Chryseolinea soli: one gene and its partner. The protein of the gene in region 1 binds, or shares a complex with, the protein of each later gene. Links are inferred from orthologs where the notes say so. Each region holds a gene or a part of one and is shown on either strand. Other genes may lie near its edges.

The links. The genes of interacting proteins can lie anywhere in the genome.
Region 2: the proteins of metK (region 1) and groL are in contact, whole or in part, in a cryo-EM structure (PDB 8P4O), measured with the Escherichia coli proteins. The link is inferred for Chryseolinea soli from one-to-one orthologs.

Annotation. Positions count from the first base shown.
Region 1 is NZ_CP032382.1:2,090,861-2,097,266, forward strand. The notes cover bases 1,360-4,281. They hold metK (methionine adenosyltransferase), read left to right. Parts: upstream 1,360-2,153; coding sequence 2,154-3,410; downstream 3,411-4,281. Other genes in these bases: D4L85_RS09060 (SAM-dependent methyltransferase), read left to right, coding at 1,360-2,042; D4L85_RS09070 (TonB-dependent receptor), read left to right, coding at 3,616-4,281. Also shown: D4L85_RS09050 (aminotransferase class V-fold PLP-dependent enzyme), read right to left, coding at 1-1,048; D4L85_RS09055 (DUF2905 domain-containing protein), read right to left, coding at 1,072-1,281; more of D4L85_RS09060, read left to right, coding at 1,323-1,359; more of D4L85_RS09070, read left to right, coding at 4,282-5,700; D4L85_RS09075 (fructosamine kinase family protein), read left to right, coding at 5,706-6,406. UniProt on the Escherichia coli protein: Catalyzes the formation of S-adenosylmethionine (AdoMet) from methionine and ATP.
Region 2 is NZ_CP032382.1:5,412,279-5,417,758, forward strand. What follows is about bases 771-3,620. They hold groL (chaperonin GroEL), read right to left. Parts: upstream 3,091-3,620; coding sequence 1,450-3,090; downstream 771-1,449. Other genes in these bases: D4L85_RS22920 (hypothetical protein), read right to left, coding at 771-855; D4L85_RS22925 (tellurite resistance TerB family protein), read right to left, coding at 852-1,235; D4L85_RS22935 (co-chaperone GroES), read right to left, coding at 3,117-3,395. Also shown: D4L85_RS22910 (alpha-L-fucosidase), read right to left, coding at 1-42; D4L85_RS22915 (hypothetical protein), read left to right, coding at 41-274; more of D4L85_RS22920, read right to left, coding at 340-770; D4L85_RS22945 (hypothetical protein), read left to right, coding at 3,758-4,474; preprotein translocase subunit SecG, read right to left, coding at 4,548-4,904; D4L85_RS22955 (tetratricopeptide repeat protein), read right to left, coding at 4,907-5,480.

The DNA.
Region 1 (6,406 bases):
TATTGTTTTTAAGCAGTTGGGTTTTGATCTTTTCAGGATCGTGCTGACCAAGCCGGATGCCGAACAGGTGTTTCGCACGATGGGCTTCATCTTCAATGAGAAACCCTTTGTCGCGCAGGGTTAGGGTGGCCTCGCGACTGATGTGACCGCAATACTCCTGGATATTGGCTACTCCCCAACGGTTGAGCTGTTGGATGGACTTCAGCAGCATGGGCACCAGCACAAAGTTGCTATGCTCACCCACCTCATAGCGCAAGGCTCCCGCCTGGTATGTGGATTGATAGTTGGTGAGTTGTGAAAACTGCTCGCTATGCGCCCGGTTCAGCCAGCTTTCTTCGATGGGCTTGCCGTGATCAAAATACTCCCCGTAGTACGCCAGGCCGGTGGAATAGGGACCGAGCAGCCATTTGTATCCTGCGCAAACCAATGCATCGGGTTGGAAAGCTTGTACATCGAAGGGCAGGGCTCCGACGGACTGGGTGCCGTCGATGATGAGCGCGGCGCCCACCTCGCGGGTGCGCCGGCGAATGGCCATCAGGTCAAACAGGGTTCCGTCCACCCAGTGGACGTGCCCCAGGGCGACTGCTTTTGTGTGGATGTCGATGGCGTCGAGGATGCGCTCGTTCCACTTTTGGCCGCGGCCTGAAAATTCTTCGGGAGGGGCGATGGATTTTAGTTGGGCGCCGGTCTCTTCACACAGGCGTTGCCAGGGATAGTAGTTGCTCGGAAACTGCTCGGCGGCCACGATCATGTTGTCGCCGCGACCGATCTTGAGGTTGCGCGCCACGTTGGCCATGCCATAGGAAACCGAGGGAACGACGACAATGCGTTTGGGATCGTCCGCATGAATGAGTGTGCCAAATTCCTGTCGCAACAATTCGGTGTCGCTGAAAAAATCTTCGGGTTTGATAGCGGCCGGGTTGCGCTTGCGGCGCAGGTTCCGGATGCCCACCTTCTCGGCATCTTTCAATTGAGGCGACATATAGCCGCAATTGAGATAGGTGATGCGCGGCGGCAAGGTGAAAGCAGAGCGTTTACAAGTGAGCATGGATGATGTTAAGCGATATACGATCAGGATTTATAGCGATTATAGAGAAACAGCAGGAGCGACAGCAGCAGACTGATGAGGATGCAGGTGGTGAGCGGAAAATAAAATTTGAAATTTCCCCGCTCCACGGAAATATCGCCCGGGAGTTTGCCCAAAGGGAACTTGTCGGCATAGGTAAGGATGAGTCCTATCGCGATGCAGACGATGCCTATTACGATCAGCCACTTGCCCATATTAAAAATTTCTTCTCAACTTGGAGCCTCAAACCGCGACTTTGTCACGAAGCATGCCAGGAAAGCTATACCTCATCCCCAACGTCATTGCCGACGACACGCAGAACGTGGTGATAACGGCACAAGTCCGGAACGAGTTGCCCCACATAGCTCACTTTCTGGCCGAAGATATACGCACGGCCCGACGATACCTAAGCAGCCTGAAGATTTATGAGTCCATCGAGCCGTTGCATTTTGGCGTGCTCAACAAGGACACGAAACCCCAGGAGCTGGAGCAATTGTTCGAGCCCATCACACAGGGTCACGACATGGGGGTCATTTCCGAGTCGGGTTGCCCGGGTGTGGCCGACCCCGGGGCGCTGGCCGTGAAGTATGCACACGATCGCGGCATTCGGGTAGTGCCCCTGGTGGGTCCGTCGTCGTTGTTGCTGGCATTGATGGCCTCGGGTCTGAACGGTCAGCGCTTTGCTTTTCAAGGCTACCTGCCCATCGATGCGCGCGAAGCCGCCAAGGCGGTGAAAGAATTTGAGAAGGAGTCCCGGCAAAAGAACCAGACGCAGCTCTTTATTGAAACGCCCTACAGGAACAACGCTGTTTTCGAGGTGTTGCTAAAAAATTTAAACCCGGAGACCTTGCTTTGCGTAGCCGTAGAGGTTACCGGCAAGGAGGAGTCCATCCTAACCCAACCGGTAAGCCGGTGGCGCAAGACGAGCCCCACCTGGCCGAAGGCCCCGGCCATATTCTTGTTTTTAGCCATTTAATTCGATTGATTTGGTAGACTTTTTTCTTTTTCAATAATCGCTCTAAATTTGCGATTCGAAATTTTTCAAAACAGTCCTTTAATCTATAAACACTTTAATCCAAAAATCCTTATGCCGTATTTATTCACCTCAGAGTCCGTTTCGGAAGGGCACCCCGACAAAGTAGCCGACCAGATCTCGGACGCGCTTATTGATTACTTCTTAGCCTACGACCCCAATTCCAAGGTGGCTTGTGAAACCCTGGTAACTACCGGACAGGTCGTATTGGCCGGCGAGGTGAAATCTGAGGCATACCTGGATGTGCAGGACATCGCCCGCGAAGTGATCCGCAAGATCGGTTATACCAAAAGCGAATACATGTTCGAAGCCAATTCGTGTGGTATCCTTTCAGCTATCCACGAACAGTCGCCCGACATCAACCAGGGCGTTGAGCGCAAGAAGAAAGAAGATCAAGGCGCCGGCGACCAGGGGATGATGTTTGGTTATGCCACCAACGAAACCGACAACTACATGCCGCTGCCGTTGGACCTGGCCCATGCCCTGCTCCGCGAAATGGCCACCATCCGCAGAGAAGGCAAAGTCATGACCTACCTCCGCCCGGATGCCAAGTCGCAAGTGACGATCGAATACAGCGACGACAACAAACCCATGCGCATCGACACCATCGTGGTCTCCACCCAGCACGATGATTTTGCAAAGGATGCCGTGATGTTGAAGCAGATCAAAGAAGATGTGATCAACATCGTTGTTCCCCGCATCAAGAAAAAGCTCCCGAAACGTGTTCAAAATCTTTTTGGCGACGATATCAACTATCACGTGAACCCCACCGGCAAGTTCGTGATCGGCGGTCCCCACGGCGATACCGGTTTGACCGGCCGCAAGATCATCGTAGACACCTACGGTGGCAAAGGCGCTCACGGTGGTGGAGCCTTCTCCGGTAAAGATCCCTCTAAAGTAGACCGCTCGGCAGCCTACGCAACCCGTCACATCGCCAAGAACCTGGTTGCTGCCGGTGTATGCGACGAAGTGCTGGTGCAGGTAGCTTACGCCATCGGCGTGGCACAGCCTGTGGGCTTGTATGTGAACACCTACGGCACCGCCAAAGTGGGACAAAGCGATGGCGAGATTGCCAAGCGCGTTGCCAAGATCTTCGACATGCGTCCTTACTTCATTGAACAGCGCTTCAGCCTCAGAACTCCTATCTATGCGGAAACCGCTGCCTATGGTCACATGGGCCGCGAGCCGAAAGTGGTAGAGAAGATCTTCAACAAAGGCAAGAAGAGCGAGAAGAAAGTGAAAGTAGAATTGTTCCCCTGGGAAAAATTAGACTTTGTGGATGCGGTTAAGAAAGCTTTCAAAATAGCGTAAGCATCTTCCAGATATTCAAGGAGAAGAGGTTGCCGGAAGGCAGCCTCTTTTTTTGCTTATTCAAATACAATGAACACCCCCGAACCCATCGGTGTGCGCTGTGTTCAGGTTGATTGACCATTGAAACCGCCATTTCACGAACTCTTCCCAAAACGAAATGGAGGAATGCTTTTCCTTCCCTATCTTTCTTTCATAATCAGATCCCGTGAAAAAAATTCTACTCTTTAGTTTTTCGATACTCTCCGCCGGCTTTGCTTTTGCTCAGGAGGCCGCAGCCCCTTCGGCACCAGCGGATACGACAAAAATCCTGAATGAGGTGGTGGTGCAGGCCTATGTTTACGACCGGCCCATGAGTGAAGTGCCCGCCGCGGTGGGTGTTGTGTCCACCAAAGACCTCGAACGTTTTAGCAACACGTCTATTCTCCCCGCGGTGAACACCATACCCGGTGTGCGCATGGAGGAGCGGTCGCCCGGAAGCTACCGCTTTAGCATCCGGGGCAGTTTGCTTCGCTCGCCGTTTGGTGTGCGCAATGTGAAAATGTATTGGAATGGTTTGCCGTTAACGGATGGTGGCGGCAATACCTATTTGAATTTGATCGACTTCAACGCCATCACCAACGCCGAGATCATCAAGGGGCCCGGTGGAAGTTTGTATGGCGCCGGTACCGGTGGAGTAATGTTGTTGACAAAACAGATCGAGCCGGTTCCCCAGCTTCAGTTTTCAGCGATGGCAGGCAGCTATGGTTTGCAGCGTTATCAATTGTCGGCCTCCGGCGGATCGGATAAAGTGAAAGCATCGGTACAATTTGCGCATCAACAATCGGATGGATACCGGCAGCAGACGGCTATGCGCCGTGATGCGGTGAATGCGGATCTGGCATTCAAATTAAATTCAAAGAGCACGCTGTCGGCTACGATTTTTTATACGGACCTTTTTTATGAAACACCCGGTGGCCTCACGAAAGCGCAGTTCGAACAGGATCCCAGCATGGCTCGACCCACTACCCCGGCAGCGAAAGGCGCCGTGGATCAAAAGGCGGCGGTCTACAATAAAACAGCGTATACAGGACTTGTGTATGACTATGCCTGGAACAACCGCTGGTCTATAAAGACTGCGGCCTATGGCTCGATCACGGATTTCAAAAACCCCACGATCCGAAACTTCGAAAAGCGCCATGAAGACAATGTCGGTGGGCGCGTGACGACTCAATATAATTTCGACAAAGAAAAATGGAATGGAAAGATCTCCTTTGGCGGTGAGTATCAATACTTTTATTCACCTGTAAAAGTATACGACAACAACCTCGGCGTCGCGGGCAACATCCAATCGGACGACAAGTTGAAATCCAATCAGCTCCTTGCTTTTGCGCAAGCCGACCTGGAATTACCAGGCGATCTTTTTTTGACGTTGGGAGGCAGCATGAACTTTTTGAAATATGACTATGCATCGCTGATCGTCACACCGGTGATCAATCAAGAGCGCAAATTCGATCCTGTATTTTCACCGCGGGTCGCGCTGTTGAAAAAATTAACGCATACACTTTCGGTGTATGGCAGTGTGAGCAAAGGCTTCTCGCCGCCTTCCTTAGCAGAAGTACGCCCGTCGACTGGAAATTATAACAACAGCCTGAACCCCGAGCGGGGCCTCAGCTATGAAGTGGGCATACGCGGCAGCGCGCTCAATCGTCAGGTCTCCTTCGATCTGACAGCCTATGACTTCCGCCTCGATGAAACCATCGTGATCCAACGCACACCCGATGGTGCCGATTATTTTATAAACGCCGGCAGAACCTCTCAACGCGGGCTTGAAGCCACCCTTTCGTGGATGCCGTCGCTCGCGGCCGACCAAACTGTGTCCTACCTGCGCGTGTGGGGAAGCTATACGTATAATCACTATCGTTTTTCGGACTACGTACAAGACGGTGTGAATTATTCCGGCAACCAACTCACGGGCGTTGCACCCAACATCGGGCTCATCGGGGTGGATCTTACGGTGAAGAAATTCTACGCGAACATCACCACCAGCTTCACAGACGACATTCCGTTGAACGATGCCAACAGCGAGTTCGCCAAGTCCTATGTATTGGTGGGTGGCCGCATTGGTTACCGCACCCTGCTCACAAAGAATGTTCCGTTTGAGGTCTTCTGCGGCATCGACAATGCATTGAACAAGACCTATAGTCTTGGCAACGACTTGAATGCTGTGGGCGGCAGATTTTACAACGCCGCTGCGCCGCGTAATTATTATGGAGGCATTCGCATCAAGCCGCTGCTAAAGAAAGGATCGTAGCGATCATGTTGACAGAAGTTCCATCGGAGGTTCAACAGGCGGTGAGCGCCTTTCTGCAAACCACGATGCCTTCTGTAGCGTTGAAAGATTTTTCGTTTGTGAGCGGGGGCTGCATCAACAGCGCTGGCAAGTTGAAAACCACTGCGGGTGATTTCTTCCTGAAATGGAATCTGGCCGGCAAGTATCCGCGCATGTTTGAAAACGAGCGAAGCGGACTGCAACACCTTCGCCAACCAGCCGTGATCGATATCCCGGAAGTACTCACCGCAGGACAGGCCGGTTCTTTTCAATTTATTCTGATGGAATTCATCGCCAAAGCACCCATTGCAAAACGGTATTGGGAAATGCTCGGCGAAAGACTGGCACAACTGCATCGCGTCACAGCCGCCCGGTTTGGGTTGGACCACGACAATTACATCGGATCACTTCCCCAAAGCAACGCACAACACGACGCCTGGATCGATTTCTTTATTCATGAACGACTGGGGCCGCAATTGCAACTTGCCTACAACACCCATCGCATAGACCCATCGTGGCTCCACGCTTTTGAAGGCCTCTATCCCAAGCTTCGTTCCCTGCTCTCGGATGAAAAGCCGGCGCTGCTACACGGCGATCTCTGGAGTGGCAACCTGATGGTAAATGAAAAAGGGGAACCGTGTCTGGTTGATCCGGCCGTATATTTCGGTCACCGCGAAATGGAATGGGC
Region 2 (5,480 bases), 3.3 Mb from region 1 along the record:
CAACAGTACAATGATGATAGGGAGCTTGCGAAAATTGATCATGGGTTTAGGAGAATTAAAAAGTAAAGGTAATAAAAAGGCTGACCCGTTTTTGGATCAGCCTTGGGGGTTGTGGGGATTGGTCTTTGTAAAGGAAAGACCTGGCGAGCTGCCACTGCCGACTTTACCTCATCCACGGCAGATGGCAGCCCTCAGGTCCATTTATGAACGTTATGACTACCCAAGTATAGCGCGCATCACTGCAACGAATTTGCAGTCGCTAAAATATTTTTAAATAGGTAACTTTTTTCGACGTAAAAAATGGATCAAGAGGAAGATCAGCAATCGAATGCAGGCCAATCAAAGCATGGAAAGTAATTCGATACGATGCAGCACCTGCCCCGAAGTCTTGCTGACGAGGAGCGTATGTTTCCAGGGCGCCTTGATGCATTCGTATGCCTCAACGTTATGGTTAAGCGCTTGCCAAAAGAAATCAGCGTACTGCGATTCGACGGAGGAGAGATGGGCATATTCGTATTGCAAGGCAGCGGTCGCAACGGGACGGCACAGCGTATCGGCGATCTTGGCGTGCTTCGAAAAAGGAAGCCCTGCAATCGTGTTCAAAGCGACTTGCCGACTGGCTGGATAGACGAAATAACTGGCCGAACGGCCATCGATATATTGGACTTTGACGCCCGTCACATCCGACAACCCGAGGGCCGTCATGGCCTTTTGCGGAAGACTGTCGTGGAGCGAAACGGCCAGGGCTATGGGCAGTCTCCCGGCGTCTGCAGAGCCGTCGCCAAGGTTGGCGGGTTTCTCGCAGGCGAGAAAACAAAAGAGGAGAAATCCCTGAAAGAGCAGGCAGGCCCTCATAGAAGACTTTTGGCCGCGTGATGATCGATCACTTTTTTCAAGGCTTCCAGCGCTTTGGTTTCCGACTGGTCAACTTTGCCATCGGCCTGCACGATCTCATAAAGATCGGCATACATATCGTTGCTCACCGTAGCCCCAGGATCACCGCTAAAATGGCGGAACGATGTTTCGATCACCCCGCCCAGGGACGAACGATCCAACGCGTTGTACTCGCGCAGGGCGGCGTACAGTTTCCGTTCGATGTCGGTACCTTCCGGGAACAGACTTTTCATTTTGGTTTTGATGGCCGCCAGCTCGTTGGGATCATAGCTGTCGTCGGCATGCGACATGTGGACATAAAGGAAAAGAATAAAGTCGCTAAAGGTCTTGTGAAGCAGCATAGACATGGAGTTGAACCCCAAAATAGCAAAAAATCATATTACCTGTATCCGGGACTGTCGCGATCGCGCCTTCTCGCCTTGCGGATTCGGGGCACCCGCCTTCTCCGCCCAGGCGGATTCGGCGGGTAAATAAAAAAAAGGCCTCGCCCGTAGACGAAGCCTTTTTTATAGAGACTCTTCGTGCTCCCGTTGGTGGGGAGCCTTGGAGAATGGATTACATCATGCCGCCCATTCCACCGCCGCCGTGAGGCATAGCAGGTGCAGGGTTTTCTTCGGGGATATCCGACACCACAGCTTCCGTAGTCAACAAGAGACCTGCGATAGAAGCAGCGTTCTCCAGGGCCAGACGGGTCACTTTCGTAGGGTCGATGATACCGGCTTCGAAGAAGTTCTCGAACTTGTTGTCGCGGGCGTTGTAACCGAAGTCTTTCTTGCCATCGCGAACTTTGTTCACGATCACAGAACCTTCTTGTCCAGCGTTCTCAGCAATAGTTCTCAAAGGAGATTCCAGCGCCAGGCGAACGATGTTCACACCGGTAGCTTGATCTTCATTGCTCAGGCCAAGGTCAGCGACGTTTTTCAGGGCTTCGATAGCGCGGATATACGCTACACCACCACCAGGGACGATGCCTTCTTGTACAGCGGCGCGTGTGGCGTGCAATGCATCGTCAACGCGGTCTTTCTTCTCTTTCATTTCCACTTCAGTAGCGGCACCCACGTAGAGGATGGCCACACCACCGGAAAGTTTCGCCAGACGTTCCTGGAGTTTTTCCTTGTCGTAGTCAGAAGTAGTGGTATCGATTTGTGCTTTGATTTGCGCGATGCGGGCTTGGATCTCAGGTTTCTTGCCAGCGCCGTTCACGATCGTCGTGTTGTCTTTGTCGATGTTCACTTTTTCAGCGCGGCCCAGCATGTCCAACGTAGCGTTTTCCAGCTTGAAGCCTTGTTCTTCGGAGATCACTTTTCCACCGGTCAATACGGCGATGTCTTCCAGCATGGCTTTTCTTCTGTCGCCAAAGCCGGGAGCTTTCACAGCCGCTACGCGAAGGGCGCCACGGATCTTGTTCACTACCAGGGTAGCGAGCGCTTCGCCGTCAACTTCTTCGGCGATGATCACCAAAGGCTTGCCGGTTTGTGCGGATTGCTCCAATACAGGAAGCAATTCTTTCATGCTGCTGATCTTCTTGTCGTAGATGAGGATGTAAGGCTGATCGAGGTCAGCTTCCATTTTCTCAGTGTTGGTCACGAAGTAAGCGGAAAGATAGCCTCTGTCGAATTGCATACCTTCTACGGTCTTCACTTCGGTTTCAGTTCCTTTGGCTTCTTCAACAGTGATCACACCGTCTTTGCCAACTTTATCCATAGCATCCGCGATCATCTTGCCGATGGTCTCATCGCTGTTGGAAGAGATGGTAGCCACTTGCGCGATCTCGCTGGAATCTTTGATTTTCTTGGATTGTTTGATGAGGTTTTGAACCACAGCATCAACGGCTTTGTCGATACCGCGTTTCAGGTCCATCGGGTTGGCACCAGCGGCCACGTTCTTGATGCCGTGGGCGTAGATGGATTGTGCCAATACGGTTGCCGTTGTCGTACCGTCGCCGGCGGCGTCAGCGGTCTTGGAAGCTACTTCTTTCACGAGTTGTGCACCCATGTTTTCGATAGCGTCTTTCAATTCGATTTCCTTTGCTACGGATACACCGTCCTTGGTCACCGTGGGAGCGCCGAATTTTTTATCAAGAATAACGTTGCGTCCCTTAGGGCCCAGCGTCACTTTCACTGCATCTGCAAGCTTGTCAACACCTTTCTTGATCTTGTCTCTCGCGTTGGTATCAAAGGTTATTTCTTTAGCCATAATTGTAATTTTTTGGGTTGATTCGATTAGATGATTCCGAAAATGTCAGAGTTTCTCATGATAAGGTACTCCTTGCCATCGATGTTGATTTCCGTGCCGGCGTATTTACCATACAACACGTTGTCTCCCACCTTTACCGTAACAGGTTTGTCTTTCAGGCCTTCGCCAACGGCGACGATGACGCCCTTCTGGGGTTTTTCTTTTGCTGTGTCAGGAATGATGATGCCTGATGCGGTTTTGGTTTCAGCTTCAGCGGGTTCAACAAGTACCCTGTCCTCATTTGGTTTGAAGTTGATTTTTGCCATATCTCTAATGGTTTAAAAGGTTAACAAATTTGACTGTTTCCGCCTATCACCTACCGTGCCAAGGCGAAAAGTGACGCGAATTACGACTAATTTTTTTACATACTGTCAGGTTTTACAGGGTATTTCGACGGGGGGACTGTCAGTCAATCGTTGGAAATAGCCAGGTTGGCAGGCTCGCCCCGCCATAGCTTTAGCGACGGCAGGCTTGCTCGGCATAGCTTTGGCCGACCCAGGGCCACCGTCCTTTTGGGCGCCTTCCGGGCCCATCGCACGAAGGTGCCTTTCCTCCCCGAATGCTGCTTTTTTTAAGTTGTGACCCATTTGCGGAATCGCTAAATTGGTAGTACTGAAGCTCCGCTAATATGGAAAAACTATCGAAAGACTGGCTCACCCAGGGATTGATCGACTTCGAGTACAAGAAATATGTGCTGATGGCCTATCTCCAGACCGTGAAAAACTCTTTCGGGAAAGTAGAACTTTACCCATTCCTGGCCGACCTTGTCTTTCACTATCGCAACCTGGTGGCCCTCAAGGAGAACAAGACTCTTTTCCGCGAATCGTTTCCTAAAGAGCTCTCCGTCGAGGAATTGAAAAAACTGGAGTTGCGCTACCGCGAGATCATCGAAGACGACGCCATCATGGTAGAGCTGGAATCCATCATCAACTTTGCGCTGCCCCAGATCCGCGACTCGCTGCAGGAAGGCTCTGTGATCTATGAATATGTGGAATCGCAATGCGAGATCTCGCCCGTGGGTGTCACGCCACTCTATGCCAAGGAAGGCTATTTGTTCGTGACCCAGCCACCGGAAAAGGAAACGCACATCTACCGCTATCAAATGAGCATTTTCGAAGGCAGCCAGGAACAATTAAGAAGCCTCAACACGCAATTTATCGACCGGGTGGAGAAAAGTGCTGCCAATACCTATGAGCGGCTCAAACTCGACCTGATCCGCAGATTCAGAGACCTGCCTAATCCCGCGGCCTACCTCATCCTGGCCCGCATGAAATTCCCCTTCTCCGAAACCCTGATGCCCGTGGCCAAGAGGTTGTTCGTGAAACACATTTCAGAAGCGGCTTGATCTGCTTCGCTGATGGCAAAATAAAAAGGCTGCTTTTGGGCAGCCTTTTTTGATATAAATGGGGTTGTAAATCCTATTTGGAAGAATCGGACGCAGCCGGAGCACCCGCGCTGGTCGAATCCAGGTTCAGGCTGGGCGTTGAAGGAGCCGGAGCTTGCTGGCCTGCGCGATCCAAAAGATCGTTGGACGAGCCGCCGCCTGCCGAAGGCGTGATAAAGTTAGTCGCCAGGGAAAGCAGCATGATGCCGATGATGAACGACCATGTGAGTTTCTCCAAAAGATCGCCGGTTTTTTTCACGCCGATAATGTTGCTGGCCGTAGAGCCGCCAAACTGGCTGGTCAAGCCACCACCCTTGGAATTTTGGGCCAGGATCACCAACACCAACAGAACAGCAAAAAGAATGATCAGAGAGATAACAAGCGTGTACATGGCTAATTTTTTAATTCCTCAATTTGAGCCGCAAAGTAAGCCTTTTTTTGTGGAAACTTCCAAATCAGCTTCTTCAAAACCTCGATGGCCTTGTCTTTTTTACCTTGTTTAAGCAGGATATCCACCAATGTTTCCGACACGATGTTGTCGCTGAATTCCCCGGTTTTTATGGTGCTAAGGTCGCCCGACGCGATGTTCGAAGGCTTGTCCTTGGCATTGCTGATGGAGGGTTGTGTTTTGATGAACTGATCGATCATTTCCAACTGCTCCTTTTGCTTTTCGCTCTCGGGCTCGATCGTTTCCTTCGTGCTGGCGATCTCCTCGATGATGTCTTCGCCGGGGTTATCTCTTTTTTTCTTTACGGGCGGCCGCGGTTCAACCGCGGGTGGGTTCGGTTGCTGGCGCTGGGCTTCCAGGGCCTTGGCCAGTTCGATAATACGTTCTTTCTTGGTCTTGGGAGGCTCTTCCAGGGCTTTTGCGAGTTCGACGATCCGTTCCTTTTTCGATTTGGAAAGGTCGCGGTGAAACGAGACGGGAAGAGGCGTTTCTGTTTTAGCGGGCTTTGGCTTTTCCTCT